Regions from separate parts of the Kocuria turfanensis genome, predicted to be linked through region 1. Evidence: riboswitches for the same ligand, from Rfam matches in the RefSeq annotation. Region 1 holds a riboswitch; the other holds the start of a gene.
The links. A riboswitch is a leader RNA that binds a small molecule or an ion and turns the genes downstream of it on or off. The one in region 1 is predicted to bind glycine.

Region 1 (14,255 bases):
GTGTCCAGGTCGAGGACCTCGGTGTCCGTGACCGACCAGCGGACGTCCCCGCCGTCGCGCTCGCGGGCCGCGGCCAGGTCCCAGAACACCTCGTTCTGCGGGTAGAGCCACACGGAGTGGCCGACGAGCTCCTGGAAGTCGATGCGGTGGCTCTCGCCCTGGAAGCGCAGGACGGTGCCGCGGTGCTCGTGGCCCTCGGTGAGCACGCGCCCGTCCACGCCCGTCTCGGAGAGCATCCGCACCGTGGCGGCCTCCAGGATGCCGGCGCGGTGGGTGGCGTGGATCGTGTCCTTGTCGCGCTTCTCCACCACGATGCTGTCGATCCCGGCCCGGTCCAGGAGGTGGGCGAGCATGAGCCCCGCCGGGCCGGCGCCGACGATGCCGACGCGGGTCGAGGAAACGGTGCGCTCGGTGCTCATGGATGCTCCTGGGACGACGGACGGGGTGTGTCCAGTGTCTCAGCGGCCTGTGGGGGTCACCACAGGCCTCCCGTTCATCGGGACGGCGGTGGGGCGCTCAGCCGGCCGTGTCCCGGCGGGTCTCCCGGAGCGTGCGCCGGATGCCGTGCGCCGCGGTGTGCAGGGCCTGGACGATGGCCCCGGCCCGCGCGGCGGGGTCGCCGGCGGGGGTGATCACCCCCAGTCCCGCCACCACCTGCTCGCCCCGGCCGCGCACGGGGACGGCGATGCCGGCCGTGTCGGTCTCCAGGTAGCCCGTCTGCAGGGCGTGCCCGGCGACCCGGATGCGGGCCAGTTCCTCCGCGAGCACCCCCGGGTCCGTGGGCGAGAGCTCGGTGAGCGCGGGGAGCGGGCCCTCGAGGTAGCTCTCCCGGAACTCCTCGGGGGCGTGGGCCAGCAGCACCAGGCCCGTGGCCGAGAGGTGCAGGGGCAGCCGTCCCGCCACCGCGGAGCGGACGGGCACCGCCCGCGGGTGGGACAGCCGTTCCACCAGCAGCACCTCCCGGCCCTCCACGATGCCGAGCTGCACGTGCTGGCGCAGCACCGCGTGGATGTCCCCCATGAACGGGCGGGCGGCCTGCGCCAGGCCCAGCTCCCGGGAGGACCGGTTGGCCAGCTCCCACAGCCGGGTGCCGACGACGTAGCGTCCGCCCTCGACGCGGTCGAGCCACCCCCGGCGGGCCATCTCCCGCACCAGGCGGTGCGCCGTGGCCGGGGGCAGCCCCGCGCGGGCGGCGATGCCGGCCCCGGTCAGCCGGGGCTCCTCCGCCGTGAAGGCCGCGAGGATGCGGTCCGCGCGCTCGAGCACGGACTCCCCGCTGGGTGAGTTGGCCATGGTCCTGCTGGTTCCTTTCCGGAGGCGGAGGGCACCCGCCGGGCGGCGCGCCCGGCGTGCGCCCGGCCGTGCAACGGCGGCAGCCCCGCCCCGGAGGTGCTCCTCCGGGGCGGGGCTGCCGTGCTGATCACCGCGTGATCACGTCCCTGTCAGGACGCCGACCTCAGTTGGACCCGAAGTCGTAGTCCTCCAGCGGGATCGCCTGGAACTCGGCCGGCGCGGAGTTCTCCTCCGCGTAGCTGAAGTCCGAGAACGCCCCCGGCTCCGTGAACAGCGAGGCCTTCGCCTCGTCGGTCGGCTCGACGTCGATGTTGTTGTACCGCGCGAGCCCGGTGCCGGCCGGGATCAGCTTGCCGATGATCACGTTCTCCTTGAGGCCCACCAGCGGGTCGGACTTGCCCTCCATGGCCGCCTGCGTGAGCACGCGGGTGGTCTCCTGGAAGGACGCGGCCGACAGCCACGAGTCGGTGGCCAGCGAGGCCTTGGTGATGCCCATCAGCTCCGGCCGGCCGGCGGCGGGCCGGGTGCTCTCGGCCACCGCCTTCCGGTTGGCCTCCAGGAAGCGGACGTTCTCGACGAGCTCGCCCGGCAGCAGGTCCGTCTCGCCGGACTCGATGATCGTCACGCGGCGCAGCATCTGCCGCACGATGACCTCCACGTGCTTGTCGTGGATGCCCACGCCCTGCGAGCGGTACACGCGCTGCACCTCGTCCACGAGGTGCTTCTGCGCCTGCCGCGGACCGCGGATGCGCAGCACCTCCTTGGGGTCGACCGCGCCGGAGACCAGCTGCTGGCCGACCTCGACGTGGTCGCCCTCGGTGACGAGCAGCTTGGCGCGGCGCAGCACCGGGTAGCCGATCGCCTCGTCCCCGTTGTCCGGGGTCACGACGACCTTCAGCGACTTCTCGGTGTCCTCCAGGCTCACCCGCCCGGCGACCTCCGAGATCGGCGCGACGCCCTTGGGCGTGCGGGCCTCGAAGAGCTCCTGGATGCGGGGCAGACCCTGGGTGATGTCACCGTCCGAGGACGCCACACCACCGGTGTGGAAGGTGCGCATCGTCAGCTGGGTGCCCGGCTCGCCGATCGACTGCGCGGCGATGATGCCCACCGCCTCGCCGATGTCCACGAGCTGGTTGGACGCCAGGGAGCGGCCGTAGCACGCCGCGCACACGCCCACCGCGGACTCGCAGGTCAGCACGGAGCGCACGCGCACCGTGTCGATCCCGCCGGTGAACAGCGCGTGGATCAGCGGGTCGGAGAGGTCCGTGCCGGCCGAGGCCAGGATCTCCCCGTTCGCGTCCACCGCGTCGACCGCGAGCACGCGGCCGTGCACGGTGTTCTCGATGTCCTCGTGCAGGGTGCGGGCACCGGTCTCCAGCACGTCGGCGATCGGCAGGTTCAGGCCGCGCTCCGTCATGCAGTCGGCCTCGCGCACGATGACGTCCTGGGAGACGTCCACCAGGCGACGGGTCAGGTAGCCCGAGTTCGCCGTGCGCAGCGCGGTGTCGGCCAGGCCCTTGCGGGCGCCGTGGGTCGCGATGAAGTACTCCAGCACCGACAGGCCCTCGCGGTAGGAGGACTTGATCGGGCGGGGCATGATCTCGCCCTTCGGGTTGGACACGAGCCCGCGGATGCCGGCGATCTGGCGGACCTGCATCCAGTTGCCTCGGGCGCCGGAGGACACCATGCGGTTGATGGTGTTCAGCGGCGAGAGGTTGGCCTGCATGGCCTCGGCGACCTCGTCGGTGGCCTTGGTCCAGATGTCGATGAGCTCCGAGCGGCGCTCGTCGTCGTCGATCAGACCGCGGTCGTACTGGCCCTGGATCTTCGCGGCCTGCGCCTCGTAGCCCTCCATGATGGCGGGCTTCTCCGGCGGGGTCGCGATGTCGGAGATCGCCACGGTCACGCCCGAGCGGGCCGCCCAGTGGAACCCGGCGTCCTTGAGCTCGTCCAGCGTGTGCGCCACCGTCACCATCGGGTACCGCTCCGCGAGGTCGTTGACCAGCGCGGACAGGTGCTTCTTGTCCGCGACGGCCTCGTCCCAGGGGTAGTCCTCCGGCAGCGTGTCGTTGAACAGCACGCGGCCCAGGGTGGTCTCCACCAGGACCGGCCGGCCCGGCTCCCAGCCCTCGGGGGCGGTCCAGCCCTCGAACGGCACGAAGTCGTCCAGCTCGATCCGGCACAGGGCGTTCAGGTGCAGCCGGCCCGCGTCGTGGGCCATGATCGCCTCGGCCACGGAGGAGAACGAGCGGCCCTCCCCCACCTCGCCCTCGCGGACGGTGGTGAGGTGGTACAGGCCGATGATCATGTCCTGCGAGGGCAGGGCGATCGGCTTGCCGTCCGAGGGCTTCAGGATGTTGTTCGAGGACAGCATCAGGATGCGGGCCTCGGCCTGGGCCTCCGGGGACAGGGGCAGGTGCACGGCCATCTGGTCGCCGTCGAAGTCGGCGTTGAACGCGCCGCACACGAGCGGGTGGAGCTGGATGGCCTTGCCCTCGACGAGCTGCGGCTCGAACGCCTGGATGCCCAGACGGTGCAGGGTGGGGGCACGGTTGAGCAGCACGGGGTGCTCGGTGATGACCTCCTCCAGCACGTCCCACACCTGGGGGCGGTAGCGCTCGACCATCCGCTTGGCCGACTTGATGTTCTGCGCGTGGTTGAGGTCCACGAGCCGCTTCATCACGAAGGGCTTGAACAGCTCGAGGGCCATCTGCTTGGGCAGACCGCACTGGTGCAGCTTCAGCTGCGGGCCGACCACGATGACCGAGCGGCCCGAGTAGTCGACGCGCTTGCCGAGCAGGTTCTGGCGGAACCGGCCCTGCTTGCCCTTGAGCATGTCGGACAGCGACTTCAGCGCCCGGTTGCCCGGCCCGGTGACCGGGCGGCCGCGGCGGCCGTTGTCGAACAGCGAGTCCACGGCCTCCTGGAGCATCCGCTTCTCGTTGTTGACGATGATCTCCGGGGCGCCGAGGTCCAGCAGCCGCTTGAGGCGGTTGTTGCGGTTGATCACGCGCCGGTAGAGGTCGTTGAGGTCCGAGGTGGCGAAGCGGCCGCCGTCGAGCTGGACCATGGGGCGCAGTTCCGGCGGGATCACCGGGACGGCGTCCAGGACCATGCCCAGCGGGGAGTTGTCCGTGGTCAGGAACGCGTTGACGACCTTCAGCCGCTTCAGGGCGCGGGTCTTGCGCTGGCCCTTGCCGGTGGCGATGGTCTCGCGCAGGGACTCGGCCTCCGCCTCGAGGTCGAAGGTCTCCAGGCGCTTCTTGATCGCCTCGGCGCCCATCGAGCCCTCGAAGTACATGCCGTAGCGGTCCACCATCATGCGGTAGAGCGCCTCGTCGCCCTCGAGGTCGTTGACCTTGAGGTTCTTGAAGCGGTCCCAGACCTGCTCGAGGCGGTCGATCTCCAGGTTGGCGCGCTTGCGCACGTTGGCCATCTGGCGGTCGGCGGAGTCGCGGAGCTTGCGCTTCTCCGCGGCCTTGCCGCCCTCCTCCTCGACGCGGCCGAGCTCGGTCTCGAGGTCACGGGCGATCGCGGCGATGTCGGCGTCGCGGGTGGACTCCATCTGGGCCTTCTCCCGGTCCACGGCGGCCTGCAGGTTGGGCAGGTCGTCGTGGCGGGCGTCCTCGTCCACCGAGGTGATCATGTACGCCGCGAAGTAGATGACCTTCTCGAGGTCCTTCGGGGCCAGGTCCAGCAGGTAGCCCAGCCGCGAGGGCACGCCCTTGAAGTACCAGATGTGGGTCACGGGAGCGGCGAGCTCGATGTGGCCCATGCGCTCACGGCGCACCTTGGCACGGGTGACCTCCACGCCGCAGCGCTCGCAGATGATGCCCTTGTAGCGCACCCGCTTGTACTTGCCGCAGTAGCACTCCCAGTCCCGGGTGGGGCCGAAGATCTTCTCGCAGAACAGGCCGTCCTTCTCCGGCTTGAGCGTGCGGTAGTTGATGGTCTCCGGCTTCTTGACCTCGCCGTACGACCAGGTCCGGATGTCCTCCGCGGTCGCAAGACCGATCCGCATGAGGCCAAGTGAAGATTCGTTGGACATGAGGGTCCTTTATCTCTTTCTCTGGAAAGTTTGACGTCTCGTCGGGGGTGGAACGGAGGGTCTCAGACCTCTTCGACCGAGCTGGGCTCGGAGTGCGAGAGATCGATGCCCAGTTCCTCGGCCGCCCGGAAGACCTCGTCATCCGAATCGCGCATCTCGATGGTGTTGCCGTCGGCCGAGAGCACCTCGACGTTCAGGCACAGCGACTGCATCTCCTTGATGAGCACCTTGAAGGACTCGGGAACACCCGGCTCGGGGATGTTCTCGCCCTTGACGATGGCCTCGTAGACCTTCACGCGCCCGTGCACGTCGTCGGACTTGACCGTCAGCAGCTCCTGCAGGGTGTAGGCGGCGCCGTACGCCTCCAGGGCCCAGACCTCCATCTCGCCGAAGCGCTGGCCGCCGAACTGCGCCTTACCGCCCAGCGGCTGCTGGGTGATCATGGAGTACGGGCCGGTCGAGCGCGCGTGGATCTTGTCGTCGACCAGGTGGTGCAGCTTCAGGATGTACTGGTAGCCCACCGACACCGGGTCGGGGAACGGCTCGCCGGAGCGGCCGTCGAACAGCCGGGCCTTGCCGGACCGGTCGATCAGGCGCACGCCGTCGCGGGTCGGGTTGGTGTGGTCGAGGAGGTCGAAGATCTCCTCCTCGCGCGCGCCGTCGAACACCGGGGTCGCCACGTTCGTGGGGCCCGACTGCTTCGGGAAGTTCGGCAGCCGGTCCAGCCACTCGGGGTCGCCCTCGATGTTCCAGCCCTGCTTGGCCAGCCAGCCGGTGTGCACCTCGAGGACCTGCCCCAGGTTCATGCGGCCGGGCACGCCGAGCGGGTTGAGGATGATGTCCACCGGGGTGCCGTCCTCCAGGAACGGCATGTCCTCCAGCGGCAGGATCTTCGAGATGACGCCCTTGTTGCCGTGCCGGCCGGCGAGCTTGTCGCCGTCGGTGATCTTGCGCTTCTGCGCCACGTACACCCGGACCACCTGGTTGACGCCCGCGGGCAGGTCGTCGTCCTCGTCGTCGCGGTCGAAGACGCGCACGCCGATGACGGTGCCGGACTCGCCGTGGGGCACCTTCAGGGACGTGTCGCGCACCTCGCGGGACTTCTCGCCGAAGATCGCCCGCAGCAGCCGCTCCTCCGGGGTGAGCTCGGTCTCGCCCTTGGGCGTGACCTTCCCGACCAGGATGTCCCCGGCCTGGACCTCGGCGCCGATGTGGATGATGCCGCGCTCGTCGAGGGCGGACAGCACCTCCTCGGACACGTTGGGGATGTCCCGGGTGATCTCCTCGGCGCCCAGCTTGGTGTCGCGGGCGTCGATCTCGTGCTCCTCGATGTGGATCGAGGTGAGCACGTCCTCGGAGACCATCCGCTGGGAGAGGATGATCGCGTCCTCGTAGTTGAGGCCCTCCCAGGACATGTAGGCCACCAGCAGGTTCTTGCCCAGGGCCAGCTCGCCCTGGTCCGTGGAGGGGCCGTCGGCGATGACCGAGCGCTCCTCGACGCGCTCGCCCTCGGAGACGATCACGCGCTGGTTGTAGGTGTTGCCCGGGTTGGAGCGCGTGAACTTGTTGATCGGGTAGACCGTGGTCGTCCCGTCGTCGTTGAGCACGCGCACCAGGTTCGCGGAGACCTCCTCGACCACGCCGGCCTTGCGGGCCAGCACCGAGTCCCCGGCGTCCAGGGCCGCGTAGCGCTCCATGCCGGTGCCCACGAGCGGGGCCTCGGACTCGAGCAGCGGCACGGCCTGGCGCTGCATGTTGGCGCCCATGAGCGCGCGGTTGGCGTCGTCGTGCTCGAGGTACGGGATGAGCGCGGTCGCCACGGACACCATCTGCCGCGGGGACACGTCCATGAACTGCACGGCGGTCGGGTCGACCAGCACGGCCTCGCCCGAGCCGTCGGCGGCGCGCGCGAGCACGGCGTCCTCGGCGAACCGGTTGTCGGTGGTCAGCGGGGCGTTGGCCTGCGCGATCGTGACGCCGCGCTCGTCGTCGGCGGTGAGGTACTCGACGTCGTCGGTCACCACGCCCTCCACGACCTTGCGGTACGGGGTCTCGATGAACCCGAACGGGTTGATCCGCCCGTAGGTCGCCAGCGAGCCGATGAGGCCGATGTTGGAGCCCTCAGGGGTCTCGATCGGGCACATGCGGCCGTAGTGCGACGGGTGGACGTCACGGACCTCCATGCCGGCGCGGTCGCGGGAGAGACCGCCGGGGCCCAGCGCGGACAGGCGCCGCTTGTGGGTCAGCCCCGCCAGCGGGTTGTTCTGGTCCATGAACTGCGACAGCTGCGAGGTGCCGAAGAACTCCTTGATCGCCGCCACGACGGGACGGATGTTGATCAGGGTCTGCGGGGTGATCGCCTCGACGTCCTGGGTGGTCATGCGCTCGCGCACGACCCGCTCCATGCGGGAGAGCCCGGTGCGGATCTGGTTCTCGATCAGCTCGCCGACCGCCCGGATGCGGCGGTTGCCGAAGTGGTCGATGTCGTCGACGTCCACGACGATCTCCCGGGCCTCGCCGTTGCGCACGCCCTGGATGGTGCCGCCGCCGGCGTGCAGGGTCACGAGGTAGCGGATCATCGCGACGATGTCGTCGACCGAGAGCACCGAGGCGTCCTCGTCCTCGAACGCCTTGTCCAGGCCCAGCTTGCGGTTGATCTTGTAGCGACCCACCTTGGCGAGGTCGTAGCGCTTGGCGTTGAAGTACATGTTGTCCAGCAGCGCCTGCGCGGCGTCGACCGTGGGGGGCTCCCCCGGGCGCAGCTTGCGGTAGATGTCCAGCAGCGCGTCGTCGCGCGAGTCGACGGTGTCCTTCTCGAGGGTGGCGCGGATCGAGTCGAACTCCCCGAACTCCTCGAGGATGCGGGACTCGCTCCAGCCCAGGGCCTTGAGCAGCACGGTCACGGACTGCTTGCGCTTGCGGTCCAGGCGCACGCCCACCTGGTCGCGCTTGTCGATCTCGAGCTCGAACCAGGCCCCGCGGGAGGGGATGATCTTCGCGGAGTAGATGTCCTTGTCCGAGGTGCGGTCCTGGCCGCGCTCGAAGTAGGCGCCCGGGGAGCGGACGAGCTGGGACACGACGACACGCTCGGTGCCGTTGATGACGAAGGTGCCCTTCTCGGTCATCAGCGGGAAGTCGCCCATGAACACGGTCTGCTGCTTGATCTCGCCCGTGTTGTTGTTCATGAACTCGGCCTTGACGTACAGGGGCGCCGAGTACGTGGCGTCCCGGTCCTTGCACTCGTCCATGGTGTACTTGGGCTCGTAGAACTCCGGCTCCGAGAAGGACAGGGACATGGTGCCCTGGAAGTCCTCGATCGGGGAGATCTCCTCGAAGATGTCGGAGAGCCCGGAGGTGCGGGCGATGCCCTGCTCACCGCTCTCGACGGCCTGCTGGACGCGGGCCTGCCAGCGCTCGTTGCCGACGAGACGGTCGAAGCTGTCCGTCTGGAGGGCCAGCAGGTTCGGCACGTCCAGCGGTTCGTGGATCTTGGCGAAGGAGATGCGGCGCGGGAGGTTCCCGTCGGCCGGTCGGTTAGCGGTTACGTTCGAATCGGTGCTCGAGGCGACCAAGATGGATTCCTTCCACAGACCTGCAGTTGAATCGCGCAGTTCCCGAGATCGGGGATACGGGTGTGCGCGGGCCAGCGCGCTGAGCCGCTGGTTCGCGCCCCGGGGGTGCCCACCGCTATATGAAGGCACGCAGAATGAGGGACAACGCAAATAACCAGCATAGGCCGGAGTCGCCGGTCTGTCCACCCGGCCGGTGGACGCGGGCGCCCACCGGCCGTAGGATGAGGAATTTTCGTGCGGTGCGTCTCAGCCGCGCCGGTAGAAGGGCAGCCCGACGACCTCCACCGGGGCGCGGCGGCCCCGCACGTCGGCCTCGAGCGGGACCCCGGCCTCCAGGGCCGCCGGTCGCACGAGGGCCATGGCCACCGGGTGGCCGAGGGTCGGTGACGGGACGCCGCTGGTGACCTCGCCGACCGTCTCCTCCCCCGCGAGCACCGCGTTGCCGGCCCGGACGGGACGGCGGGTGAGCCCCCGCAGCCCCACCAGCACCCGGTCCGGGGGCGCGGCCGCCTGCGCCTCGAGCGCGGCCCGCCCCACGAAGTCGCCCTTGCCGCGCAGCGCCGCCTCCACGAGCCGGCCCAGCCCGGCCTCGAACGGCGTGATCCCGGGGCCGAGCTCGTGGCCGTACAGCGGCATCCCCGCCTCGAGGCGCAGCGAGTCGCGGGCGGCGAGCCCGGCGGGCACCACGCCGCGGGCCTCCCCCGCCGCGAGCAGCGCGTCCCACACGGTGCGCGCGTGCTCGGGGGCCGTGTAGAGCTCGAAGCCGTCCTCGCCCGTGTACCCGGTGCGGGCCACGAGCGCGGGCACCCCGGCGACCTCGGTGGGCGTGCAGGCGTAGTACCCGAGCTCCCGCACGGCGTCCGCGTCGGCGCAGCCGGCGTCGAGCAGCGTGTCCTGGGCCGCGGGGCCCTGGACGGCCACCAGGGCGGTGGCCTCCGTGCGGTCCTCGACCGCGACGTCGTAGCCGTCCGCGCGCTCCTCCAGCGCCCGCAGCACGGTCGCCGTGTTCGCCGCGTTGGGCACCACCAGGAAGCGGTCCTCGGCCAGGCGGTAGGTGATGAGGTCGTCGAGGACCCGGCCGGCCTCGTCGACCAGGAGCGAGTACTTCGCCCGGCCGGGGGTCACGGCGCTCATCCGGGCGACGACCGCCGCGTCCAGGAACGCGGCCGCCTGCGGGCCCTCCACGGCGATCTCGCCCATGTGGGACAGGTCGAAGACCCCGGCGGCCCGGCGCACCGCGTGGTGCTCGGCGACGTCGTTGCCGTACTTCAGGGGCATCTGCCAGCCGCCGAAGTCGGTGCTCACGGCACCGGCCTCCCGGTGGGCGGCGTCCAGCGGCGTGGTGCGGGGGCTCATCGGGCGGCCTCCGCCGGCGCGGCCGAGGCGAAGGCCTCGATCGGCGGGCAGCTGCAGACCAGGTTGCGGTCCCCGGCGGCGTTCTCCACCCGGCCCACGGGCACCCAGTACTTCGCCAGCCGCAGCTCGGGCAGCGGGTAGGCGGCCTGGGAGCGCGGGTAGGCCCGCTCCCAGGAGTCGGCCGTGAGCACCTCCGCGGTGTGCGGGGCGTGGCGGAGCACGGAGTCCTCGAGCGCCACCTCGCCGTCGGCCACGGCCTGCATCTCGGCGTGGATGGAGCGCATCGCGGCCACGAAGCGGTCCAGCTCGGCGAGGTTCTCGGACTCGGTGGGCTCGACCATGAGGGTGCCGGCCACGGGGAACGCGAGCGTGGGGGCGTGGAAGCCGTAGTCGACCAGCCGCTTGCACACGTCCTCGGCCGTGACCCCGGAGGCCTTGGTGAGGGGGCGCAGGTCCAGGATGCACTCGTGGGCGACGAGCCCGCCGGGGCCGGTGTACAGCGTCGGGAAGACGTCCGCGAGCCGGGCGGAGACGTAGTTGGCGCTGAGGATCGCGGTGCGCGAGGACGCGGTGAGTCCCTCGGCGCCGGCCATGGCGATGTACATCCAGGAGATCGGCAGCACCCCGGCGGAGCCGTAGCGGGCCTGGGAGACGGGGAAGGTCTCGGCGCCCGCGCCCGCGTCCGCGGCGGCCGGGTCCTCGGGCAGGAACGGCACCAGGTGCTCGGCGACCGCCACCGGCCCCACCCCGGGTCCGCCGCCGCCGTGCGGGATGCAGAAGGTCTTGTGCAGGTTCAGGTGGGAGACGTCCCCGCCGAAGCGGCCGGGACGGGCCAGGCCCATGAGCGCGTTGAGGTTGGCGCCGTCCACGTAGACCTGCCCGCCGGCGTCGTGCACGGCCGCGCAGACGGCGGTGACCTGCTCCTCGAACACCCCGTGCGTGGAGGGGTAGGTGATCATGATCCCCGCGAGCTCGTCCCCCACGGCCGCGATCTTCGCGTCGAGGTCGTCCAGGTCCACGGAGCCGTCCTCGGCGGTGGCCACGACCACGACCTTCAGGTCGGCGAGCACCGCGGACGCGGCGTTCGTGCCGTGGGCGGAGGACGGGATGAGGATGGTGGTGCGCCGGTCGTCCCCGCGGGAGAGGTGGTAGCGGCGGATCGCCAGCAGACCGGCGAGCTCCCCCTGCGACCCGGCGTTGGGCTGGACGGACACGGCGGCGTAGCCGGTGATCTCCGCGAGCCAGGACTCCAGCTGGGCGATGAGCTCCCGGTAGCCGACGGTCTGCTCCTCGGGGGCCAGCGGGTGGATCGAGGCGAACTCGGGCCAGCTGATGGGCTCCATCTCCGCGGCCGCGTTGAGCTTCATGGTGCAGGAGCCCAGCGGGATCATGGTCCGGTCCAGGGCCAGGTCCTTGTCCGCGAGGGAGCGCAGCCAGCGCATCATCGCGGTCTCGGAGCGGTGCAGGGTGAACACCGGGTGGGCGAGGTAGGAGTCGGTGCGCAGCAGCGCGGCCGGCAGGTCCCAGCCGGCGGTCCCGTCCTCGGGGGCGGGCGCCCCGAAGGCGGCGAGCACCGCGTCCACGTCGCGCTCGTCGTGGGGCTCCCCCACCGAGACGGACACGTGGTCCGCGTCGGCCCGGCGGATGTTGACGCCGCGCTCGGCGGCGGCCGCGACGACCGCGTCGGCGCGGCCGGGCACCTGGGCCAGGACGGTGTCGAAGAACGTGTCGTGCACCACCGGCACCCCGGCGGCGGTGAGCCCCTCGGCCAGCCGCGCGGCGAGCCGGTGCACGCGCTCGGCGATGGCGCGCAGCCCGTCCGCGCCGTGGTAGGCGGCGTAGGCGCCGGCGACGATGGCCAGCAGCGCCTGGGCCGTGCAGATGTTGGAGGTGGCCTTCTCGCGGCGGATGTGCTGCTCGCGGGTCTGCAGCGCCAGGCGGTAGGCGGGCCGGCCGGAGGAGTCCACCGAGACGCCCACCAGGCGCCCGGGCAGATTGCGCTCCAGCCCCTTGCGGCAGGCCATGAAGGCGGCGTGGGGCCCGCCGAAGAACAGGGGCACCCCGAAGCGCTGGGCGGAGCCGACGGCGATGTCCGCGCCCTGCTCCCCCGGGGAGCGCAGGAGGGTGAGGGCCAGCAGGTCGGTGGCGACGGCCACGAGCGCGCCCTGCGCGTGGGCCTGCTCCGTGCGCTCCGCCAGGTCGGCGACGTCCCCGTCCACGCCGACCTGGGTCAGGACCACGCCGAAGAACTCGCCCTCGGGCAGGCCCTCGGAGAGGTCGGCGACGACCAGGTCGATGCCCACGGCCCGGCAGCGGCCGCGCAGCACGGCGAGGGTCTGCGGCAGGCTGTGGGAGTCCACGGCGACGCGGCGGCTGCCGGACCTGCGGTTGGCACGGCGCATCATGAGCACGGCCTCGGCGACGGCGGTGGCCTCGTCGAGCAGGGAGGCGTTGGCCAGGTCGAGGCCGGTGAGGTCCATGACGGCGTTCTGGAAGGTCAGCAGGGCCTCGAGCCGGCCCTGGGAGATCTCCGGCTGGTACGGGGTGTAGGAGGTGTACCAGGCGGGGTTCTCGAGGATGTTGCGGCGCAGCGCGGGCGGGGTGACGGTCTCGGCGTAGCCCTGCCCGATCATCTGGGTCATCACCCGGTTCTTCGCCGCGATCCGGCGCAGGGCGGTGAGGGCCTCGTGCTCGGACATGGGCTCCGGCAGCGGCAGGGGCTCGTCGCTGGCGATGCCGCGGGGGACCGCGCGGGCGACGAGCTCGTCGAGGTCGGCCGCGCCGACGGTCTCGAGCATGATCCCGGTCTCGGCGGCGTCCGGTCCGAGGTGGCGTGGAAGGAAGGACAAGGTCAGCTCCTCGTGGTTCGAGGCCCGGTGGGGCCCGTCCGGCCCTCCCCGCTCTGTTCGCTGACCTGAGAGTTTTCACCGGCCCCGGGCGGGGGCCGGCTTGCACCGTCGGTGGCCTCCGCCCGGGGCCGGTGGCCGTGGGCGGGTGGGCCTCTTCAGAGTGGCCTGCTCGCAGCGGTACGGGTGCCTGAGAGATTCCCGGGGAGGATTTGCTCCTTCGGCGCCGCCGGCCGTCCGGGTGCGGACGGCGGCGGACTCTCCCGCTGCGGGTGGGCGGCCGATGTGGTTGTGCCTCCAGTGTCCCACACCCCGCCGGGCACGGCACGAGGCCCCGGACGCCGTGCGTCCGGGGCCTCGCGGGATCGGGTGCGCCGTGGCGCCTCCGAGAGGGTCCTACTTGAGGGTGACGGTGGCGCCGGCGCCCTCGAGGGCCTCCTTGGCCTTGTCCGCGGCCTCCTTGTTGGCGCCCTCGAGGACGGCCTTGGGGGCCGAGTCCACGAGGTCCTTGGCCTCCTTGAGGCCGAGGGAGGTCAGCGCGCGGACCTCCTTGATGACCTGGATCTTCTTGTCGCCGGCGGCCTCGAGCACGACGTCGAACTCGGTCTGCTCCTCGGCCTCCTCGGCGGCGGCGGCCGGAGCGGCGGCACCGGCGACGGCCACGGGGGCGGCGGCGGTGACGTCGAAGGTCTCCTCGAAGGCCTTGACGAACTCGGAGAGCTCGATGAGGGAGAGCTCCTTGAACGCGTCGATCAGTTCAGCGGTGGTGAGCTTGGCCATGGTGTGGCTCCTTTTCGATGGTGTGCCCCGGCCGGGTTCGTCGGCGCGGGACGGTCTGGTTCCGTGGTGAGAATGTGCCTCGCGGCGGGGTGCTGGTCAGGCGCCCTGCTCCTCGACCTTGGCGCGCAGCGCCTCGGCCGTACGGACGGTCTTGGACAGCGGGGCCTGGAACAGCGCCGCGGCCTGGGACAGGGACGCCTGGGCGGCACCGGCCACCTTGGCCAGCAGCACCTCGCGGGACTCGAGGTCCGCGAGCTGCTTGATCTCCGCCTCGCTGAGGGCCTTGCCCTCGAGGTAACCGCCCTTGACGACGAGCTGCGGGTTCGCCTTGGCGAAGTCACGCAGGCTCTTGGCGGCCTC
Region 2 (14,255 bases), 1.5 Mb from region 1:
CGTGGCCAGCCTGTCGCCGGAGCTGTTCCTGCGCCGCACCGGACGCGCCGTGCTGAGCTCCCCCATCAAGGGCACCGCGCCGGCCGTCACCGACCCGGCGGAGCTGCACGCCTCGGCGAAGAACCGCGCCGAGAACGTCATGATCGTGGACCTGATGCGCAACGACCTCTCCCGGGCGTGCGTGCCCGGGTCCGTGCGGGCCCCGGCCGCGCCCCGGGTCGAGCCGCACACCGGGGTGCACCACCTCGTGGCGGACGTGCGGGGCCGGCTGCGTCCGGGCCTCGGCGACGGCGACCTGCTGCGGGCCACGTTCCCGCCCGGCTCCTGCACGGGCGCCCCCAAGATCCGGGCCATGGAGATCATCAACGCGCTCGAACCGGCCGGCCGCGAGGTCTACACGGGCGCCGTCGGCTGCGCCGGCCCGGGCGGCCTGGTGCTCAACGTGGCGATCCGCACGTTCGAGTTCACCGGGGACCGGGTCCGGCTCGGCGTGGGCGGCGGGATCGTGGCCGACTCGGACCCCGCCGACGAGGCCCACGAGACCCTCGTCAAGGCGGTGCCCCTGCTCGACGCCGTCGGGGCTGAACTGGACACCGCCCTGCGGCAGGACTGGGACCTCCACGGCGCGCCGGTCCCGGCCGCGCCGCCCGCCCCGGACATCCCCTCCGCGCTGCCGGCCGCGGCCCCCGCCCCGGACGTCCGCTCCGCGGTCTCGAGCTCCGCAGTCCCGGCCTCCGCCGCGCTGACCGTGCTGCCGGGCCCGTCCGCGCCGCCGGCCCCGCTGTTCGAGCTGCCGGCCCGGGTCCCGTTGCGCGCCGAGGGCGTGTTCACCACTCTGCTCGTGGAGGAGGGCGAACCCGTCCAGCTCGACGCCCATCTGCGCCGCCTCGGCGCCAGCTGCCTCGCCTGCTGCGGCACGGAGCTGCCACGGAGCGTCCGCGAGGAGGTGCTGGAGCACGCCGCCGGGCTGCCCGGCCCCCACCGGCTGCGGATCACGGCGGCCCCCACCCCGGGAGGCGCCCTGGACGTGCGGGTGACGGCCACGGCGCTGCCGCCGGGACCGGTGCCCCCGTGGCGGCTGGTCCCCGTGCGGCTGCCCGGTGGCCTGGGCGCGCACAAGTGGGCGGACCGGCGGGCGCTCGCCCACGAGCCCGAGCCCGGGCTGTGGTCGCGCAGCTGCGACCCGCTGCTGGTGGACGCCGACGGCACGGTCCTGGAGACCGGTCGCGCCAACCTCTTCGCGGTGCTCGACGGCACCGTGGTCACCCCGCCCGCGGACGGCCGCATCCTGCCCGGGGTGGTGCGGGCCCGCGCACTGGAGGCGCTGCGCCGATCGGGGCGCCCGGTCGAGGAGCGGCCGCTGCGGCTCGAGGAGCTCGCCGCGGCCACGGAGGTGTTCGTGACCAACTCGGTGGCCGGCGCCCACCCCGTCGGCTCCGTGGACGGCCTGGCCCGGTGGCACCCGGGCCCGGTGGTCCGCTCCCTGGCCCTCACCCTCCGCCGAGGTTGCGGGTGACGGCGACCCAGCACGGGTAGGTCGTCGTCACCCGCAAGCTCGGTGCGGGGGTGCAGGGAGGGGTGCGGGTCAGAAGACGATCGTCTGGCGGTCGTGGCGGACGACCCGGTCCTGGCAGTGCCACAGCACCGCGCGGGCGAGCACCTGCCGTTCCACGTCGGCGCCGCGCCGGGCGAGGTCCTGGGCGGTGTCCCGGTGGGAGACGCGCACCACGTCCTGCTCGATGATCGGGCCCTCGTCGAGGTTCTCGGTGACGTAGTGGGCCGTGGCACCGATGATCTTCACGCCGCGCTCCTTGGCCTTGCGGTAGGGCTCGGCGCCCACGAAGGCGGGCAGGAACGAGTGGTGGATGTTGATCACGGGCACGCCCACGGCCTCGAGGAACGGTGAGGAGAGGATCTGCATGTAGCGGGCCAGCACCACGAGGTCGACGTTGCCCTCCAGCATCCGCAGGTGCTCCGCCTCGGCGGCGGCCTTGTCCTCGGTGGGCACGTGGAAGAAGGGGATGCCGAAGCCCCGCACGTCCTGCGCCAGGTCCGGATGGTTGGAGACGACCATCGAGATCGTCACGGGCAGCTGGCCGCGGCGCTGGCGCCAGATGAGGTCCAGCAGGCAGTGGTCGGACCGCGAGGCGAAGACCGCCACCCGCCGCGGCACCGAGAGGTCCGTGAACCGCCAGTGCAGGTTGAAGCCGCCCGTGAGGGCCGCGGCGAGGTCCTGCTCGAGCACGGGCCGCAGCGCCGGGTAGTCGGGCAGGTGGAAGACCGTGCGCTGGAAGAACGCCCCGCCCTCGGGGTCGTCGGAGTGCTGGTCCAGTGCCACGATGTTCGCCCCGTGCCGGGCCAGCACGGAGGTCACGACGGCGACGATGCCGGGCTGGTCCCGGCCGTGCACCACGAGGCTGGCGTGGTCGGGGCGGAGCACGGACTGCTGCGCGGGCCTCATGACGCCACCCGCTCCCCGCCGAACTGCCGGACCCAGCCGGCCGTGGCCCCCAGTCCGCCGAAGGTGTAGAAGTGCAGCCGCACCGGCCCGTGGACCCCGGCGTCGTGGCCCGCGGCGAGGTCCTGCAGGAAACGGTCGGGGCCCGCGGTGCCCAGCAGGTGCGTGAGGGAGAAGCCGTACTTCTGCGCGATCCCCGCCGAGGTGGCCACGCCGAAGCGGCGGGCGTGGCCGAGCAGCCGGCGAACCCCCGCCGGGCCCGGCACGCCGATCCGCACCGGGGCGTCGATCCCGCGGCGGCGCGCCTCGGCCACCCACGACAGCACCGGGGCGGTGTCGAAGCCGAACTGGGTGATCACCGTGGCCTCGAGGCCCTGCTCGCGCAGGGCGGTCGTCTTGGCCGCCAGGGCCGACCACAGGACGTCGTCGTCGACGGCGGGGTGGCCCTCCGGATAGCCGCCGATGCCCACGCCGCGCACGCCGTGGCGCTGGAGGGCCCCGCTGCGGATGACCGCGAGGGCGTCCTCGTAGGGCCCCTGCGGAGTTCCGGGGTCACCGCCCACCACGAGCACCTGCTCGGCGGCGCCGGCCTCGGCGAGGTCCGCGAGGAAGGCGTCGAGCTCGCCCGGGGAGCGCAGCCGCCGCGCCGAGACGTGGGGGACCGGTACGAACCCGTGCTCGCGCACGGCCCGGGCGGCGGCCACGCGCAGCGCCGGGTCCTCGTGCCCCAGGAAGGTGACGTTGATCCGGGTGCCCGGAGGGATCCCCGGGGCCGCCTCGTGCAGGGCGGTCACGTCCCGGCCCGTCATCTCCAGCGAGAAGTCCGTGAGCATCTCCACGGCGGCCGGACTCCCGGTGGGCGTGCTGATCGGCATGGGTCCCGTCCTCTCCACGGCGCCGGACCGGCCGGGCGCCGTGCACGGGCGTCCGCGCACCGGCGCGGCGATATCCCACCAGTATGCACAGCGGCCTCCCGGACCGGAGCCGGATCACTAGTCATACAAGTTACGTACTTGTATTATTCCTGGTGTTGCCCCACCGCCCCGACCGCGAGGACCCACCATGACCTACACTCCGGACGCCGTCCGCCACCTGCAGCTGTCCACCGTCACCCTGCCGCTGAGCACCCCGATCTCGGACGCCAAGGTCTTCACCGGCCGGCAGCGGCCGATGACCGAGGTGGTCTTTCTCGTCGCCGAGATCACCACCGAGCAGGGACACTCCGGCGTGGGGTTCAGCTACTCCAAGCGCGCGGGCGGGCCGGCCCAGTACGCCCACGCCAAGGAGGTCGCCGAGGGACTCATCGGCGAGGACCCGAGCGACATCGCCAAGGTGTACGACAAGCTGCTGTGGGCCGGCGCCTCGGTGGGCCGCTCCGGCGTGGCCACGCAGGCCCTCGCCGCGATCGACGTGGCCCTGTGGGACCTCAAGGCCAAGCGCGCGGGACTCCCCCTGGCCAAGCTGCTCGGCGCCCACCGGGACTCGGTGCGCACCTACAACACCTCCGGCGGCTTCCTGCAGGCCTCCCTGGAGGAGGTCAAGGACCGTGCCACCGCCTCCCTCGAGGCCGGCATCGGCGGGATCAAGATCAAGGTGGGCCTGCCCGACTCGGCGGAGGACCTCCGGCGCGTGGCCGGGGTGCGCGAGCACATCGGGGCCGGCGTGCCCCTGATGGTCGACGCGAACCAGCAGTGGGACCGGGCCACCGCCCTGCGCATGGGCCGGCGGCTCGAGGAGTTCGACCTCACCTGGATCGAGGAGCCCCTGGACGCCTACGACGCCGAGGGCCACGCCCGGCTCACGGCCGCCCTGGACACCCCGATCGCCACCGGCGAGATGCTCGCCTCCGTGGCCGAGCACGTGCGGCTCATCGAGGCCCGGTCCTGCGACATCATCCAGCCCGACGCCCCGCGGGTGGGCGGCATCACGCAGTTCCTGCGCCTGGCCGCCCTGGCCGACCAGCGCGGCCTGGACCTCGCCCCGCACTTCGCCATGGAGATCCACCTGCACCTGGCCGCCGCCTATCCGCGCGAGCCCTGGGTGGAGCACTTCGACTGGCTCGACCCCCTCTTCGAGGAGCGCCTCGAGACCCGCGACGGCCGCATGCTGGTCCCCTCCCGCCCCGGGCTGGGCATCACCCTCAGCGAGCAGGCGCGCGCCTGGACCACGGACAGCGCCGGGTTCGGCACCGCGTAGCCGACCCCGTTCCGGGCCGGCTGCCCGGCCCCGGTGCGGGGGCAGCACGCCCCGGAAGAAGTCCGTGTCATCTCTTGACCCGTGAGCTGGATCACAGCTACGCTCTGGAAAACGCTTTCCAGCATTCCCCTCGACCGTCAGGAGACACGAACAGCATGAAGAGCACCGGACCTCTCGCCAAGGCCGTGACGGCCCTCGCCGCCTCGGCCCTCGCCCTCACCGGGTGCGGCAGCGCCCACGGCGCCAGCGATGACGGCAACGTCGAGCTCCGCTTCGCCTGGTGGGGCTCGGACACCCGCCACCAGCAGACCCAGGAGATCATCGACGCCTTCGAGGAGCAGAACCCCGGCATCTCGGTGACCGGCGAGTACGGCGACTTCACCGGCTACTGGGACAAGCTCGCCACCCAGACGGCCTCCAACGACGCCCCGGACATCATCCAGATGGACGACAAGTACATCCGCGAGTACGCCGACAACGGCGCCCTGCTGGACCTCTCCGACGTGGACGTGAGCGAGCTCGACGAGGACGTCGTGGAGAGCGGCCGCACCGACGAGGGCCTCTTCGGCGTGGCCACCGGGGTCAACATCATGGCGATCATGGCGAACCCGGCCATCTTCGAGGAGGCCGGCGTCGAGCTGCCGGACGACAGCACGTGGACGTGGCAGGACTTCTCGGACGTCGCCTCGGAGATCACGGAGAAGACGGACGCCTACGGCGCGAGCGCGCCGAACGAGCCCGCCGGGTTCCAGATGTGGCTGCGCCAGCAGGGCAAGGAGCTGACCACCCCGGAGGGCGAGCTCGGTTTCCAGGAGGCCGACGCGGCCCAGTACCTCGCCCTGCAGAAGCAGCTGGTCGAGGACGGGGCCCTGCCCCCGGCCTCCGTGATCACGGAGGACCAGAACCCGGGCCCGGACCAGTCGCTGGCCGGCACCAACCAGTCCGCCATGAGCATGTGGTGGACGAACCAGCTGAGCGCCCTGAACTCGGCGTCCGGAAACCAGTTCGTCCCGCTGCGCTTCCCCAGCACCGACGGCTCCGAGGGCGGCGCGCAGCTCTTCCAGAAGTCGGCCATGTTCATGTCCGGCTCCGCCCGGACCGAGCACCCGGAGGAGGTCAAGAAGTTCATCGACTTCATGGTCAACAGCGAGGAGGCCGGCAAGCTCAACCTCGCCGACCGCGGCCTGCCCGCCAACGAGTCGGTCCGCGAGGCCGTCCTCCCGGAGCTGAGCGAGGCGGACACCGTGGCCGCCGACTTCGTCGAGGAGATCCAGCCCGAGCTCGGCGACCCCATGCCGGTCCCGCCGCTGGGCTTCAGCACCCTCCAGGAGATCCTGTACCGCTACGAGCTGGACGTGGTCTTCGACCGCTCGAGCCCCGAGGACGCCGCCAAGAGCCTGGTCTCCGAGATGGAGTCGGCGATCAGCTGACCCGCACGCTCCGCGGGCGCCGGCCGGGCCGGCGCCCGCGGCTCCATTCGGCCCGCCCCCGGCCGGCCGCCACCCGCTTCTCCTTCGGACCGTCCGGCACGTGCCTGCCGGGAAAGAGGCTTGATTCATGTCTGCTGTGCGCTACGCCAATGTCACCTGCCAGTACCCGGGGGCCGAGCGGCCCTCGGTCACCGACCTGGACCTTCAGGTCGCCGACGGGGAGTTCCTCGTCCTGGTGGGCCCTTCCGGGTGCGGGAAGTCCACCACCCTGCGGATGCTGGCCGGCCTGGAGGAGGTCACCGCCGGCAACATCTACATCGGGGACCGCGACGTCACCGACGTGCCCTCCCGGGACCGCGACATCGCGATGGTCTTCCAGAACTACGCCCTCTACCCGCACATGACCGTGGCCGAGAACATGGGCTTCGCCCTGAAGATCGCCAAGGTCAGCCCCGAGGAGCGCCGGACCCGGGTCGAGGAGGCCGCCAAGATCCTGGACCTCACCGACTACCTGGACCGCAAGCCCAAGGCCCTGTCCGGCGGGCAGCGCCAGCGGGTGGCCATGGGCCGGGCGATCGTGCGCTCCCCGCAGGTGTTCCTGATGGACGAGCCGCTGTCGAACCTCGACGCGAAGCTGCGCGTGCAGACCCGCACCCAGATCGCCTCCCTCACCCGCCGCCTGGGCGTCACCACCGTCTACGTCACCCACGACCAGGTCGAGGCGATGACCATGGGCGATAGGGTGGCGGTGCTCAAGGACGGGGTGCTGATGCAGGTCGACACCCCCCGGGCCCTCTACGACGCCCCCGCCACCGAGTTCGTCGCCGGCTTCATCGGCTCCCCGGCGATGAACCTCTTCCGCTCCCCGGTCACCGAGACCGGGGTCCAGCTGGGCACCCTGCACATCCCGCTGACCCCCGCCCAGCGCACCGGGCTCACCGGCTCCCAGGTCACCGTGGGGATCCGCCCCGAGGACCTCACCCCCGCCCCGGAGGGCACCGGGCTGCCGATCGTGGCCGACGTGGTCGAGGAGCTCGGTGCCGACGCCTTCGTCTACGGCCACCTCGCCCCGGTCACCGCCGCCAACACCATCGTGCAGGTCGACCCCACCGGCCAGGTCGAGGAGGACGCCCCCGCCGCCCACGAGATCGTCGTGCGCGTGGAGGGCCGCACCCCACCCAAGGCCGGGACCACCATCTGGGTGACCCCGAACCTGGACCACGTCCACCTCTTCGACACCACCACCGGCACCCGCCTGCCCGACTGACCCCCACACCGGCCCCACCACACCGGTCGTTGCGCGAGACGACAGCAGCGGGCCCGGCACTCCCACGGGAGGCGCCGGGCCCGCTGCCGTCGTCGTCCGTCGTGCGGGACGTCCGGGCCGTCCCGGGCGCCGGTGCGGCATGGACTCCCGGCGCCCCGGTCCCGGGCTCCGCGGCGCGGCGGCGCCCGCGCCGATGCGGACAGTGTGACTGTTGACACACCGGCACCCCGCCGATACGTTGGAAAGCGCATTCCCACCGCGTCCGAGGAGATCCCGTGCATGCCCAGACCGCTCCCGCCCCGACCGCCGATCCCCACCAGGCAGACGCGCACGGGGAGGTACCCGTGCGCGTCTGCCTGGTGGGGATCGGCGGCTTCGGGGAGCGGCACCTGGCGAACATCCGCCGGCTCGAGGAGGAGGGCGGCGTCCGGCTGGTCGCGGCCGTCGACCGGCGCGCCGACGACGACGGCGTGCTCGGGCCCGAGGTGCCGATGTTCGGCGACCTGGAGCAGCTGCGGGCTGCGGGGCTCGACGTCGACGTGGTGGTGGTCTCCACCCCGATCGACACCCACTTCGACCTCGCCCTGACGGCCCTGGGCCTGGGGGCCGACGTCCTGCTCGAGAAGCCGCCGGTGGCGAACCTCGAGCAGTTCCACCGCCTGCTCGACGCCGCCGAGGAGGCGGACCGCCTCGTCCAGGTGGGGTTCCAGAGCATCGGCTCCCACGCCCTGGGGCTCATCGACCGGCTGCTGGCGAGCGGGGAGATCGGGCGGCTGCGCGCGGTGGGCGCCACGGGCCTGTGGTCCCGGGACACCGGCTACTTCACCCGCTCCCCCTGGGCCGGCCGGCGCCGCATCGGCGGCGTGGACGTGGTGGACGGGGTGGTCACGAACCCCCTGGCCCACGCCGTCATGACCGCCCTGCACATCGCCGGGGCCCGGACCGCCGAGGACGTCGCGCAGCTGCGCACCGAGCTGTACCGCGCCAACGCGATCGAGTCCGACGACACCTCGGTGGTGCAGGTCCGCACCGCGTCCGGCGTCCCCGTCACGTGCGCCCTGACGCTGTGCGCCGCCGAGCAGCAGGACCCCTTCATCACGGTCGAGGGCACGGAGGGCCGGGCGGTGCTGCACTACACCCGGGACGAGCTGACCGTCTCCGGGCCCGAGGGCACGCGGACCGTCACCTCCGGGCGCACGAACCTGCTGGAGAACCTGATCGCCGCACGCCGCGACGGCGCCGCGCTGCTCTGCCACCTGGCCGCCACGGGAGCCTTCATGCGGGTGCTCGACGCCGTGCGCACCGCCCCGGACCCCGCGCCGATCGCCCCGGAGCACGTGCGGTGGCTCGAGGAGGGCGGTTCCCGCCGCCTCGTCCTGCCCGGCGTCGAGGACTGGGCGGTCCGCGCGGTCGCGGCCCAGTCCGGCTTCACGGGGATCGGGGCGCCGTGGGCGGCCCCCGCCGCGACCGGCGAGCGCTTCGTCGTGGCGGGCCACGAGGTCGCCCGGGTCCGCACGGGCGAGGGCATCGCCCCGACCTCCTCGCCGCGTCCGTTCCTGCACCCGGTCCGCACCCTCGGCGGCGTCACCGTCACGGACCAGCAGCCGCTGGACCACGTCTGGCACCTGGGCGTGAGCACCGCCCTGCAGGACGTCGACGGCCTCAACTTCTGGGGCGGGCGCACCTACACCCGCGAGGACCAGCGGTACGTGTGGCGGGACGACCACGGCCGCGTCCACCGCGTCGCGGCCCACGCCACGGAGGACCGGCTGGAGGAGGAGCTGTCCTGGCTCGGCCCGGACGGCACCGCGGTCCTGGCCGAGGAGCGCCGCTGGACCTTCCGCCCCGTGGCGGAGCACGCCTGGGAGCTCGGTCTGCGCTTCCGCCTCTCCCCCGCCGGGGATCGTCCCGTGCAGCTGGGCAGCCCCGGAGCCAACGGACGCCCCGGCGGCGGCTACGGCGGGTTCTTCTGGCGCCTGCCGGACTGCACGGACGCGGACGTGTTCACCGCGGCCGCCGCGGGCGAGGACGCCGTGCACGGCAGCGTGTCCCCGTGGCTGGCCTTCTCCGCCGAGTTCGCCGGGCGCCCCGCCACGCTCGTCCTGCGCCACGGCGGGCCGTCGGCCGACCCGTGGTTCGTCCGCGTCTCGGGCTATCCGGGAGTGGGCCTCGCGCCGGCCTGGGACGCCCCGGTGACCACCGCGCCGGAGGTCCCGTTCGAGCGGGCGGTGCACGTCCTCGTGGTGGACGGCCGCCTCGACGCCACCGGGGTGGAGGCCCTGCTCGACCGTGCCGCCGAGGACCGCGGCCCGGCCGAGAGCCCCGGCGCGTGAGCTCCTCGGGCGCCGACCGGGCGGAGAAGCGGCGCCGGGTCCTGCGCGTGCTCCAGGAGCACGGCGCGGACGCCGTGCTCCTGGAGAGCTCCACGGCGGTGTCCTGGTACCTCGACGGGGCCCGCGTGCACGTCTCCCTCGCCGGCCCGCCGGTGGCGTCCGTCCTGGTGCACCAGGACGGGGACGAGGTGCTGACCTCCACCAGCGAGGCGGCCCGGCTCGCGGCCGAGGAGCTGCCCGACGACGTCCGGCTGCACGAGCTGCCCTGGCACGCCGCCCCGGCCGCCCCGGAGAGCTGGTTCCCCGCCGCCCGCTCGATGGCGGTGCTCGCCGAGGACTGTCTCGCGGCCCCGCTGCGGGCCGCCCGCGCGTCCCTGTTGCCCGGGGAGACGCTGCGCTACGAGGCCCTGTGCCGGGTGGCCGCGACCGTGCTCACGGATGTGCTGAGCCGGGCCACCCCGCGCAGCACCGAGCGGGAGGTCGCCGCCGAGCTGGCCGCCGCGCTGGTGCGGCGCGGCGCGGAGCCGCTCGTCCTCCTGTGCAGCGGTGCGGAGCGACTGGCGCACCGCCACCCCCTGCCGACGGCGGCCCCGCTGGGGCGGCGGGCCATGGCCGTGGTCTGCGCCCGCCGCGGCGGGCTGATCGCCAACGTGACCCGCTGGGTCCGCTTCGGCCCCGCCACCGCGCGGGAGGCCGACGCGGAGGCGGGGATCGCGGAGGTCGAGGCCGACGTCCTGGACGCCCTGCGCCCCGGGCTGCCCCTCGCGGACGTGCTCCCGGTCCTGCAGCGGGCCTATCCGCGCCACGGCTTCGACGCCGGGGAGTGGACCCGGCACCACCAGGGCGGCCCGGCCGGCTACGCGGGCCGGGATCCGCGGCTGGTCCCCGGCGTCCCGGACCGGGTGCACGAGCACCAGGCGTTCGCGTGGAACCCGTCCGCCCCCGGCGCGAAGATCGAGGACACCGTGCTGCTGGGCGCCGGCGGCCCCCGGCCCCTGTCGGTGGACCCCCGCTGGCCGGTCGTCCGGGTGCGCGGCCGGGACCGCCCCACCACGCTCGAGCGCTGACCGGCGCCGGGGACCCTGCGGTCGTCCGGCGGGCCCGGCGGACGACGATGACCGGCTCCGCGGTGCGCCAGGGGCGCGAGCCGTTGCCTCTCGCGGCCGCCTCCACTAGATTGTGCTGACAGTCACACGACTGTCGCCATCGACGCGCGGCGGGAGAGACCCGCTCGGCCACACCGATCGGGCGCCGTAGGAGCAATTCCTCCCCGGGAAACTCTCAGGCCCATGCACCGCCGCGCCGAGGCACCTCTGGAAAGTAGCGTGGCCTGGCCCGCGCTCGCCGACGGAGCAAGCCGCACCCCGTCCGGGTGCGGCGGAAACTCTCAGGCTGTGCAACAGATCGGGGAGGAACCCGCAGACCGCGCGAGCCCACCGCGCAGAAGCCCGGAGTTCCTCGATGACGACCACCTCGGCCCGGCCCGCCGCGACCGCACCGGATCGCGCCCGTGCCGCCGGAGACGTGCGCGGGGACACCGCCTCCGCCGGGTTCCTCGCCCCGGCCACCGGCGCCGGCCGACCCGTCGGCGGGGAGACCTCCCCGCCGGACCCGCCGTCGTTCCCCGAGGACATGCCGAGGACGACGGAGGCGGGCTCACGCGAGACGCACCTGGCCGCGTGCAGCAGCCGCTGCCGGCCGTCGTCCAGAGGGGGAGCGGGGCCGAGGCCCGGCGGCCGGCGCCCTCCCCGTCATCCCGTCCACCCCTTCCCGGGGCCGCCACTCTGTTCTGGAGCACCACCATGGCCATCAGCGTCTTCGATCTGTTCACCGTGGGCATCGGCCCCTCGAGCTCTCACACCGTCGGGCCCATGCGCGCCGCCCGGCGCTTCGCCGTCGCCCTGGTCGCCCAGGACCTCCTGGAGCGCACCGCCGACCTGCGCGTGGACGTCTACGGGTCGCTGTCCGCCACCGGCCGCGGCCACGGCACGTTCACCGCGATCCTGCTGGGCCTGGAGGGCTACGACCCGGAACAGGTCCGCCCCGACGAGGTGGAGGAGCGGCTGGCCGACATCGCCGGCACCGGGACGCTGCGGCTGTGCGCCGCCCTCGGGCACCGCCGGGACATCCGCTACGGCGTCGAGGACATGGTGCAGCACCCGCTGACCGTGCTGGAGCGGCACACCAACGGCATGCGCTTCCAGGCGCTCGGCGCGGACGGGACCGTCCTCGCCGACGAGACCTGGTTCTCGGTCGGCGGCGGGTTCATCGTCCAGGAGGGCGAGGAGGACACCGCCGCGGCGGAGCTGGAGGCCGCCAGCGCGCAGGTGCCCCACCCCTTCCGCACCGCCCGGGAGCTGCTGGGCCACTGCGCGAGCACCGGCCGGCCGATCAGCGAGGTGATGCTGGCCAACGAGCGGACGTGGCGCGGTGAGGACGAGATCCGGGAGCAGCTGCTGCACATCTGGACCGTGATGGAGGAGTGCAAGGACTCCAGCCTCCGGCGCACCGGCCCGCTGCCCGGAGGGCTGAACGTCGCCCGCCGCGCCCCGCAGTGGCACCGGCGGCTGCGCACCGAGGACCCGGACCGGGACCCGGGCTTCTGGCCGGAGTGGGTGAATCTCGTGGCCCTGGCGGTCAACGAGGAGAACGCCTCCGGCGGTCGGGTGGTCACCGCCCCCACCAACGGGGCGGCCGGGATCATCCCGGCGGTGCTGTTCTACGCCACCCACTACTCCCCCGCGGCCCGCGCCGCCGCCGCCGAGGGCCCGGAGGCGCTCGGGGCCGCCCGGCAGGACATCGTGGTCCGGTTCCTGCTCACGGCCGGGGCCGTGGGGGTGCTCTACAAGGAGCAGGCCTCGATCTCCGGGGCCGAGGTCGGCTGCCAGGGCGAGGTGGGCTCCGCCTCCTCGATGGCCGCCGGCGGACTGGCGGAGGTCCTCGGCGGCACGCCCGCCCAGGTGGAGAATGCCGCCGAGATCGCCATGGAGCACAACCTCGGGCTGACCTGCGACCCGATCGGCGGCCTGGTGCAGATCCCGTGCATCGAGCGCAACGCGATCGCCGCGACCAAGGCGATCAACGCCGCCAAGATGGCCATGTGGGGCGACGGCACGCACCGGGTCAGCCTCGACGAGGTCATCGTGACCATGCGCGAGACCGGCAAGGACATGAGCCACAAGTACAAGGAGACCGCCCTTGGCGGGCTCGCCGTCAACGTCGTGGAGTGCTGACCCGCCACGCCCCGTCCCGCGGCGGAGGGACCGCCCGCGCGGCTTCCCCGCCGCCCCGGCCGCCGGAACCGCCCTGCCGGGGTCGTGTCCGAGGGCGGACACGTCATGCAGTGGAACACTGTGCCCCGGACTGGACAAAGGTCTAGCCTCGTGCAGAGGAGGTTTGCACATGAGAATGACCTTGGCAGACGTGGTGGCCGCCCTCGGCGTGCTGATGACGGCTCCCGCGATGGCCGGCATGGGACTCACGCTCCTCGGCGGCCGGGCCCCGTACGACCTGCTCGTCGGCACGGTGGTGCTCGGCGTCGTCCTCACGATCGCCGGTCTCGTGCCCCGCTTCGAGCAGCACCGGCTCGGCTGGGCGAGCCAGACGGATGCGCTGCTGCGGGCCCGGCAGCAGGCCGGGCGCACCGCCGTCGCCCCGGGGCCGGACCCCACGGCGGACCGCGCGCGGGAGCGGCAACGTGCGGTCACAGTGGCTCCGGAGGGCGCACGGGGGCCCGGCAGCGCCTAGCGTCGGAGCATGGGCAGCAGAACGGGCAGCATCTACGTCAATCCCGTCACCCAGGAGCGCGCGGTCGTGCTGGTGAGCTCGGCCGACTCCGGCGGGGAGCTGGTGCGCGCCGAGCTGTGGGCCCCGCCCGGCGCCCGGGTCGCGGCCCCGCACACCCACCCCCGGCAGAGCGAGCGGTTCGAGGTCCGGCAGGGCCGGCTGGGCGTCCGCTACGGCTCCGACACCGGGGTGCTCGACGTCGGGGGTGCCGTGGAGGTCCCGCCGGGGACGGTGCACGACTGGTGGACCCACGGGGACGAACCGGCACGCGTCCTCGTCGAGGTGCGGCCCGCCCTCCGGTTCGAGGAGGCCATCGTGACGCTGTGGGGACTGGCCGCCGCGGGGCGCACGAACCCCCGCGGGATGCCGGGGCCGTTGCAGCTCGCCCTGCTGTCCCACGAGTGGGACGACACCATCCGCTTCGTCTCCCCGCCGCGGCCCGTGCAGCAGCTGATGCACCGCGTGCTCGGCCCGGTGGCCCGGCGCCGGGGGCTTCGCGGCGCCTATCCGGAGCTCGAGCAGCGCATCCTCATCGGGCGCCTGGGCGAGCCCCTGACGCTCCGCGGACCGGCGCCCGCCGGCACCTGATCCGGCCGCCGCGGCACGGGGAACGGACGGGGTCCCGCGCCGCCGGCACGGCCGGGGCAGCCGGCCGGGCTCAGACCACGGCCGCCTGCGGGGCGGGCAGCGACTGCTGCCGCAGCGCCAGGCCGAGCCCGGGGCGGTCCAGGAGCTGCAGCCGCGAGCCCGTGACCCGCACCGGGGACGGCTCGGCGAGGACGCCG

Region 2: it holds a riboswitch for glycine, as region 1 does, so the genes downstream of both, AYX06_RS12530 (L-serine ammonia-lyase) here and gcvP (aminomethyl-transferring glycine dehydrogenase) in region 1, are expected to answer to the same signal.

What each region holds. Positions count from the first base shown of each region.
Region 1 covers NZ_CP014480.1:1,256,909-1,271,163, forward strand. The annotation lists gene AYX06_RS05820 (4-hydroxybenzoate 3-monooxygenase) at 1-419, opposite strand, end outside; gene AYX06_RS05825 (IclR family transcriptional regulator) at 517-1,293, opposite strand; gene AYX06_RS05830 (DNA-directed RNA polymerase subunit beta') at 1,457-5,341, opposite strand; gene rpoB (DNA-directed RNA polymerase subunit beta) at 5,404-8,913, opposite strand; gene gcvT (glycine cleavage system aminomethyltransferase GcvT) at 9,160-10,269, opposite strand; gene gcvP (aminomethyl-transferring glycine dehydrogenase) at 10,266-13,118, opposite strand; glycine riboswitch at 13,284-13,391, opposite strand; gene rplL (50S ribosomal protein L7/L12) at 13,512-13,895, opposite strand; gene rplJ (50S ribosomal protein L10) at 13,992-14,255, opposite strand, start outside.
Region 2 covers NZ_CP014480.1:2,722,905-2,737,159, reverse strand. The annotation lists gene AYX06_RS20540 (bifunctional anthranilate synthase component I family protein/class IV aminotransferase) at 1-1,516, shown strand, start outside; gene purU (formyltetrahydrofolate deformylase) at 1,586-2,461, opposite strand; gene AYX06_RS12560 (methylenetetrahydrofolate reductase) at 2,458-3,333, opposite strand; gene AYX06_RS12555 (L-talarate/galactarate dehydratase) at 3,521-4,654, shown strand; gene AYX06_RS12550 (ABC transporter substrate-binding protein) at 4,810-6,084, shown strand; gene AYX06_RS12545 (ABC transporter ATP-binding protein) at 6,212-7,351, shown strand; gene AYX06_RS12540 (DUF6807 family protein) at 7,627-9,684, shown strand; gene AYX06_RS12535 (M24 family metallopeptidase) at 9,681-10,751, shown strand; glycine riboswitch at 10,892-10,991, shown strand; gene AYX06_RS12530 (L-serine ammonia-lyase) at 11,487-12,917, shown strand; gene AYX06_RS12525 (hypothetical protein) at 13,087-13,431, shown strand; gene AYX06_RS12520 (cupin domain-containing protein) at 13,441-14,058, shown strand; gene AYX06_RS12515 (mandelate racemase/muconate lactonizing enzyme family protein) at 14,129-14,255, opposite strand, start outside.